2 regions of the Novosphingobium pituita genome follow, and region 1 is predicted to be linked to the other one. Evidence: riboswitches for the same ligand, from Rfam matches in the RefSeq annotation. Region 1 holds a riboswitch; the other holds the start of a gene.
What was found. A riboswitch is a leader RNA that binds a small molecule or an ion and turns the genes downstream of it on or off. The one in region 1 is predicted to bind cobalamin.
Positions count from the first base shown of each region.

Region 2: it holds a riboswitch for cobalamin, as region 1 does, so the genes downstream of both, SBI20_RS02370 (HoxN/HupN/NixA family nickel/cobalt transporter) here and SBI20_RS00250 (TonB-dependent receptor plug domain-containing protein) in region 1, are expected to answer to the same signal.

Region 1 is NZ_BTFW01000001.1:49,663-53,654, forward strand. It holds gene SBI20_RS00240 (hypothetical protein) at 134-553, opposite strand; gene SBI20_RS00245 (cell wall hydrolase) at 815-2,164, opposite strand; cobalamin riboswitch at 2,337-2,532, shown strand; gene SBI20_RS00250 (TonB-dependent receptor plug domain-containing protein) at 2,641-3,992, shown strand, end outside.
Region 2 is NZ_BTFW01000001.1:512,667-516,658, forward strand. It holds gene cobW (cobalamin biosynthesis protein CobW) at 1-879, opposite strand, end outside; cobalamin riboswitch at 1,071-1,309, opposite strand; gene SBI20_RS02370 (HoxN/HupN/NixA family nickel/cobalt transporter) at 1,422-2,474, opposite strand; cobalamin riboswitch at 2,648-2,889, opposite strand; gene SBI20_RS02375 (peroxiredoxin) at 2,967-3,503, opposite strand; gene SBI20_RS02380 (fumarylacetoacetate hydrolase family protein) at 3,760-3,992, shown strand, end outside.

The DNA of each region.
Region 1 (3,992 bases):
GAAAATCGCATCTGCAAGTGCGTGTCCGGCAAGACACCGGAAGGGCCTGATTCTGACTCTTCCGGTCTCTTGATAGCGTCTTGACTGCCATCCTCAATCTGCCTGAGGGCAGGGTAGCGCAAGAATGTGACGATCAGGCCCGTTCGGCCAGATGGCGGCGCAGGGCATGGGCCTGGTTGCGGTCGAGGGTGTGGCACACGGCCGTCCACCAGTGCATCAGCGCCTGGTCGTCGTTGTCGGCTGCGGCGCGCGCCGCGCGCGCGGCCTGGCGGGCGGCGGCGTGGCCATGGCTGGCAAACAGGCGCAGCGCGGCGGCCAGCAGGGCCTTTTCATCCTCGCGCGTGGGGGCCGGCAGGCCGATCGGTTCGGAGCGCGGGGCCGCGTGGCGGGTGGGGCCCCGCAGCGAGGCCAGCGTGCGGGGGCCCAGCGTGTGGGGGGACATCGTCGTGGGGCGCAAGGAAGCCGGATTGTCGTTGACGGCCTGCGGCACCCGGCCGGCAGGGCGGCGGAGACAGGGCGAGATCATGCCATATCGGGGGGCAAAGCGCAGCATGCGCGGGGTCTCCGAATTGTGTGTGCGACGCCGATTTTCGGCTGATGGTTTGTTTTTGTATGGTCTGTTTTCGTGGAGCGCCGGGCGGATCGGGATGAAATCTGCACGGCCGCTTCCGTCCTGATACTTTTGCACGCGCTAACAGGGCGTGAGACGAGACGGTAAATATCCTGTTGACTGTTGCCCTGCCGTTTCGTGACGATCAGCTACCCAAAAAGGGCCGTCACCCCAAAAAGGGGCGTCACCGGGAAAGGGCGCACGTCAACTGCCGGGTTGGGCGATCCACTTGCCGGCGTTCTCGTAGATCGCGCTGGCTTCGGGGCGCAGGGCGGGAGCGGCGGGCCCCGCTTGCGGCAGCGGAGCGGAGGCTGCCGGGCTGCGTCCGCTCATGCCTTCGTGCGCGGTGCCGGCATGAAGCGGGGCATGAGACGGGGCGAGCGCGGGTTGGGCCGGAAGGCTCTTGTCGAGGGCGGCCATGCGGCCTTGTTCGAAGGCCTGTTCGAGGGTCAGCGGATCGGCGATGTCGGCTGCGACCGAGGTCCAGCTGCGCGGATGGGGCGCGGCGAGGGGTTCGCCCCCGTGATAGATGCCCCGGAAGGCGGCCTGAAGCCCGGCGGCGCCCGACCACCGGTAGAAGCGATGGGCACCGATCGTGCCGATGAAGGCGAGGCTGTCGGCCCAGCCGGGGTGGACCGCGCTGGTGTGATAGTGGGTGGCCAGCCCCACCGGGGCATAGACCTGTCCGTCCAGCGCCTGTGCGGCGATGCGGCGCACACGGTCCCACACCACGGGCATCGGGCGCCGGGCCATGGCCCCGTCGCAGGCGAAGCTGAACTGGCAGCCGGGGCGCTCGGAGCCCTGATAGACCACGCCGCACACGGTTTTCGGAAAGGCGGGATGGGCCACGCGGTTGAGGACGACCTGGGCGACCGCGCGCTGTCCGTTTTCCGGCTCGGAGGCGGCCTCGTAATAGATCGCGGCGGTCAGGCATTGCAGCGCGCGCCAGCGATCCTGCGCGTCGCCCGCGGCGAACAGCGGACGGGCGACGCCCGGCGCTGCGGGAAAACCTGTCGCGGAAGGCCCTGACGCGAAAGGCCCTGACGCGAAAGGCGAGGCGGCGGCGTCGGAGTGGATCGCGGCGAAGTGTTCGTTCCACAGGCGACTGGCCCAGTTGCCGGAGGCCTCGGGGCTGTTCTGCGCGCTGCGTGGATCGGCCTGCGTGCCATCGCGCGTGGGCCTCGGTTGCGTGGCGGGCTGGTCGGGGGCCGCCATGGCTTGCAGCCTGTCGTCGCGACTTTGCGCGGCGGCGGCGCGGTCGATCCCCGGCTCGCCCCAGCCCAGCGCGCCCAGCACGAGGCCGAGCGCACCGATGGCGGCAATGCCCCCCGCGCGGGCGCGGATGACCCCGGCCCGGCGATGCTGGTGGCGCCACGAGACCATGTCGCGGCGGCGGATGCGCCCGGTGAAGTCGCGGGGCGGTACTTCGGGCAGGACCAGCGTGGCGAGCCTTTCCCCGGCTTCCTGCCGCAGCGCAGCCTGATCCGCGCGGGCGCGCGGCGCCAGCGGCGGCACGAGCGCTTCGGGCGGGAGCAGGGGAAAGGGCTGGGTCATGAAACGGGAAAGAAGCCTTCTTGGTCTGCCTGCCGCTAGCACCATGGGCGGGCAATGCACCCGGACAATTGCCTGCGTCCCGAATAGACACAGGCCCCGGTCCGGGCGTTAACGGCTTATCCGATGCAGGTTAACGGCTTTTTCTTGCCGTGGTGGGTGCGCGGCGCTATCGGCTCGGACAGACGCCACCGGTGCCTGCCTTTGCGTGCAGGCTAAGAGGGAAGCCGGACCACCGGCGCTGCCCCCGCAACTGTATCCGGACGAGCGCCGCACCCTCGTGTGCCACTGGCCCGGTTACAGGGTCGGGAAGGCCGGTGTGTCGCGATGACCCGGAGAGCCAGGAAACCTGCCGGTGTGTGGTCGTTCCGCGGCCGGGCGGGGTGTACCGGACGCAAGCGTGGTGAGTCTTTCCGCCATTGGCCCGGCGGACCTCCCGCCATGGACGGCAACAAGTCCATGGGCCGGGAGGAAAAGACATGAAGACATCACTGATCGCGCTGGCCTGCGGGCTGGCGCTGGCACAGGCCGTGCCACAGGGAAGCGCGCTCGCCCAGCAGGCGCCTGCTCCCGGTGCCGGGGCCCCTGACGCTCCGGCCCCTGATGCGTCTGCGATCGATCCGGGCCAGATCGGCCAGCAGATCACCGTGCTGGGCACCGGCAGCGACCGCCCGCTCGACCAGACCGGCCAGGCGATCACTGTCGTTCCGCTCGAAACGATCCAGTCGGTGCAGGGCCCCGACCTGACCCGTGTGCTCGAACGCGTGCCGGGCCTCACGTTCTCGCGCACGGGCGGGCTGGGTTCGCAGACGGCGGTGCGCCTGCGCGGCGATGAAGGCCAGCACACGCTGGTCCTCGTCGACGGGGTACGCGTCGAGGATACCTCGTTGCCTTCGGGCGGGTTCGATTTCGGCACGCTGTCGAGCGGCTCGATCGGGCGCGTCGAGGTTCTGCGCGGCTCGAACTCGATCATCTGGGGCAGCGCGGCGATGGGCGGCGTGATCGCGCTGACCACGCGCGAGATCAATGGCGCGGAAGTGTCTGCCGAAGGAGGCTCGCGCGGGAGCTATGATGTCGATGCAATCGCGGGCGTGAAGCGCGATGGCTATGCGATCTCGCTCGATGGCGGCTACGTGGGCACCAACGGCATCTCGGCCGCGTCGAGCGGGACCGAGCGCGACGGCTACAACCAGTGGCGCGTGGGCGGCAAGGCCCGCGTCAACCTGACCGACACGTTCTCGCTGGTCGCCAATGCGCGCTATGCCGACGGCCGGACCGACATCGACGGCTATGACGCCAACTTCAACTTTGGCGACACCAGCGAATATGCGCTCACGCGGCAGTTCTTCGGCCATGCCGGGTTTCACTATGCGGGCAGCAAACTGACCCTCGATGGCGGCTACAGCACCGCGATCACTCACCGCCGCACGTTCACCGGCGGGGCCGACGACACGTTCGAATATGGCTACAATGGCCGCAGCCAGCGCGTCGAAATGACCGGGCGCTATGACCTGCCTGCCGACTTCGCGCTCGATTTCGGCGCCGACAACGAATGGACCAGTTTTTCGAGCACGTATGACAGCCACCAGACCGCCAGCCTGACCAGCGGCCATGCGCTGCTCGGCTGGTATGGCAAGAAGGCCAGCCTGGCCGTGGGCGGGCGTTACGACAGCCACAGCCGGTTCGGCGGCAACTGGAGCCTGGGCGCCAACGGCACGGTCGAGGTCGTGCGCGGGGTGCGCCTGAACGCCAGCTATGGCGAAGGCTTCCGCGCGCCCACGCTCTATCAGCTGCTCTCGCCCGACTATGGCAACCCGGACCTGCGCCCCGA
Region 2 (3,992 bases), 460 kb from region 1:
GGCATGGCCCTTTACGCGCAGCACCGCGTGATCGCGGGCGAGGGTCTCGATGGCGCGGGCCAGTGCGTCGGGATCGGTAATCGCGCCCAGCGTCACCACGATGCTGGCGAAGTCGTCGTGTTCGTGGTCGTCCTGCCCGTCGTGGTGCGAGGGGCGGGCGGCCAGATCGTTTTCTGCGGCGGCGTCAAGGCCGAGGATCACGCGCGGATCGACCACGCCTTCGGCCAGTTCGATCACCGGGATGGCGCGCGGGGCCAGCGCGGTGATGGCGGCGCGGGCGCGGGCAAGGCCTTCGGGCCCGGCCAGATCGGCCTTGGTGAGCAGCACCATGTCGGCGCAGGCGAGCTGGTCTTCGAAGACTTCGGCCAACGGGGTCTCGTGGTCGATCCCCGGATCGGCGGCGCGCTGGGCGTCGAGCGCGACCGGGTCGGGCGCGAAACGGCCCGCGGCCACCGCTTCGGCATCGGCCAGCGCCAGCACGCCATCGACGGTGATCCGGCTGCGGATGGCGGGCCAGTCGAAGGCCTTGAGCAGGGGCTTGGGCAGGGCGAGGCCCGAGGTCTCGATCAGGATGTGATCGGGCCGGGGTTCGAGCGCGAGCAGGCGCTCGACAGTCGGGATGAAATCATCGGCGACCGTGCAGCAGATGCAGCCATTGGCCAGCTCGACGATATTTTCCGCCGGGCAATCGGGGATCGCGCAGGACTGGAGAATGTCGCCATCGACCCCCAGCGTGCCGAATTCGTTGACCACCACGGCCAGCCGCCGCCCGCCCGCATGGCGGATCAGGTGGCTGATGAGAGTGGTCTTCCCCGCGCCCAGAAAGCCGGTGACGATGGTGACGGGCACTTTGCCCAGATCGGGGCCCAGATCGGCCATATGCACACACTCCCCGCGCCCGAGCGAGACAGGGCGGAGCGTACCGGACACAAGGCTGTCCGGCTGGCGCACGGCAAGGGGCAGGCGCGAAAATCGCCCGAGACCGCACGGCCCATGCAGCTCCGGCCACATGGTTTTCGTCGCTCAGACGGAAGTGTTACCGTGCCTTGGCCATCCCCTGGACCCGGGCAAGAGCGACCGGTGCGCCGGCAGGTCTCCTGGCTTGCGGGTCACAGCTTGATGCATGCCTTCCCAGCGCCGCGTTCCTGCGGCCTCCAGTGGCTGCCCCGTCGAAGGGGCCATGCATCGCGCTATCCGCTCACAGTTGCAGGGACAGCCGCGGATTTGGGGAACAGGCGCAAGGCGCCTTTTCTCCTCACCGCATTCCCGATTAAGCCCCTTTCGGGGCACCGGCGCGAGTCTGATGTGAAGGCATGGGGCCAATCCTTGTAGGACAGGCTCCGTGCTTTCGGGAGTGCTCCTAGCCGCATCGCCGCCACTGTGCAATCGTGGAGATGAGGGCGGGCAGATGAGGCCCAATGTCAGGCGGAGGCGGAAATGTCGATTTCGTCCAGTCGCTTCCAGCGATAGATCGCGAAACTGATGAGCCAGCACCCGGCAAACAGGCCGATGATCGCAAAGCCCAGCGCGTTGAAGTGTGAGGCAGCCTTTGCGGCCATGTTCCAGGGCCAGCCGGTGAGCGCCAGCTTGTCGCCGATCAGCGCGCATGTCTCGATCCCGCCGATCACGATGGCCACCAGCGCCGAGATCGCCGTGATGGTGATGTTGTAGTAAAGCTTGCGGATTGGCTTGACGAAGGCCCAGCGATAGGCGCCCAGCATGATCACCCCGTCGAGCGTATCGACCAGCGCCATGCCTGCGGCAAACAGGGCGGGCAGGACGAGCATCGTGCCCAGCGCCAGATGATCGGCGCCCTGATTGGCCGAGAGCCCCAGAATGGCAACTTCGGTGGCCGTGTCGAAGCCCAGCCCGAACAGGAAGCCGAGCAGGGCCATGTGCCAGCTCTTGCTGACAAGGCCGAACAGCGGGCGCAGCAACCTTGCCAGCCCCCCGCGCGAGGCGAGCAGCATGTCGAGGCTCTCCTCGTCGTGGGGAAGACCGGCGCGTGCGCGCCTGAAGGCCTGCCAGACCGAACGCAGGATCGCGAGGTTGAGCCCGGCAATGGCAAACAGGAAGAAGGCCGAAATGCCCGTGGCCAGAACGCCGCCCACTTCGCGGAAGGCTTCAAAGCGGCTGAGCGCATTGGCCGTGAGCGCGACCGCCACCGAAAGCGCGGCGATGATGCCCGAATGGCCGAGCGCGAACCAGAAGCCCACCGCGATCGGGCGCTGGCCCTGCTGCATGAGCTTGCGCGTGACATTGTCGATGGCCGCGATGTGATCGGCATCGACCCCGTGACGCAGGCCAAGGCTCCAGGCGAGCGCGGCGGTGCCCAGCAGCAGCGGCTGCGCGCCCAGGGCGCCCAGCGCCCAGGCCCATGCCGCCAGATTGGCGAGGACCAGGGCGGCGAGCAGGATGAGGATGCGGCGCTTGAGCGGGGCGCCATGGAAGAAACGGGAGAAAGAGACAGCCATCGCGGGGCGAACTTTCGGCAAAAGGACGACAAGGCCCGAAGCCGTCCACGCGCAAGGCACAGCCTTCCGCGCAGCCGGTTCGAGCCGCTACAGCGTCGCCCTGACGGAGTTCACCCGGACGCAGTTTGCCGGGGGCGAGTTCACCGTGCCCTGGCCATCCCCTGGACCATGGCGTGAGCGACCGGATGCCGGCAGGTCTCCTGGCTCGCGGGTCATCGCTTGATGCTTGCCTTCCCAGACCTCGCATGATTTTGCGTCCGGTCCAGTGGCTGCCTCCCCCTCGATGCGGGGGAAGACGTAAGCATCGCGCTCTCCGCTTACAGTTGCAGGGACAGCCACGGATTGGGGCGCCCGCAGGCGCCCGCACCGTATTCCCGATTAAGCCCCGTTTGGGGCACCGGCACGATCTGGAAGGCCATTTATCGACGCGGGCCCATCAAGGTCAAGCCCGCATCCGGCCCGCATGGGGGCCGCAGTGGCGTTGGAGGGCGCTCAGCGGTGGCTGGCGTTCCAGGTCTTGACCGCAGCCATGGCCTTTTCGATGTGGGTCAGCGGATTGTGGTCGGTATAGCTCGACACGATCTTGCCGTCTGGTGCGATGACGTAGGAAGTCCGGTCGGAAAGTGTCTGGCCATTAAAGGAAATCTGGTTCTTGTAGAGCCCCGCGATCCGGGCGCCGGGGTCGGCGGCGACGGCGAACTTGTCGCGGCATTCGACTTTCGAGAATTCGGCTACGCGCTCGATGTTGCCAGCCGTCACGCCGATCACGGTGGCGTGCTGGGCCTTGAAGGCATCGGTTGCCTCGGCAAAGGCATGGGCCTCGATCGTGCAGCCGCTGGTGAAGGCCGCCGGGAAGAAATAGAGCACGACGGGGCCCTTCTTCAGGCTCTTCCTGAGCGAGAAGTCCATGGCCTTGCCCCCTTGCGCGGCCTTGAGCGTGAAATCAGGCGCGATGGTGCCTGCGGGAAGTGCGGCCTGTGCCGGAACCGCGCTGGCAGCAAGGGCCAGGGTGCCAAGAGAGCCAAGCATAAACAGGGCCTTGCTGCGTGAAGCGAGGAAACGGGGTGAAGCGATGAGGGCGGTCATGGGATGCTCCTTGGCGGAAATTGGGGGCGGAAACGGGCCCGGCTGTTTACGGGTGTTGTAATGCGGAACGGGCAAAAGGCGCGCGCAAACTTGCGCAAAAAACGCAGGTCAGGGCGTTTGCGGCGCAGAACCCCTGTTTTTACCCGCAAACGCGCTTGAAAGCGCAGGCGCCATGCCGCACAAATCGGCCATGACTGAAATGCCTGTCCCTTCGCTTCCTCCCGCGCCCAGCCTGGCTGTCGTGGGCAGCACGGCCCGTTTTCCGGTCGGGCGGATTTTCTGCGTGGGGCGCAACTATGCCGATCATGCCCGCGAGATGGGCGCCGATCCGGTGCGCGAGGCGCCGTTCTTCTTCACCAAGGGGCCCCACGCCATTCTCGACGCAGGCGGTGCGCAAGGGGCGAACCTGCCCTACCCGACGCAGACCGCCAA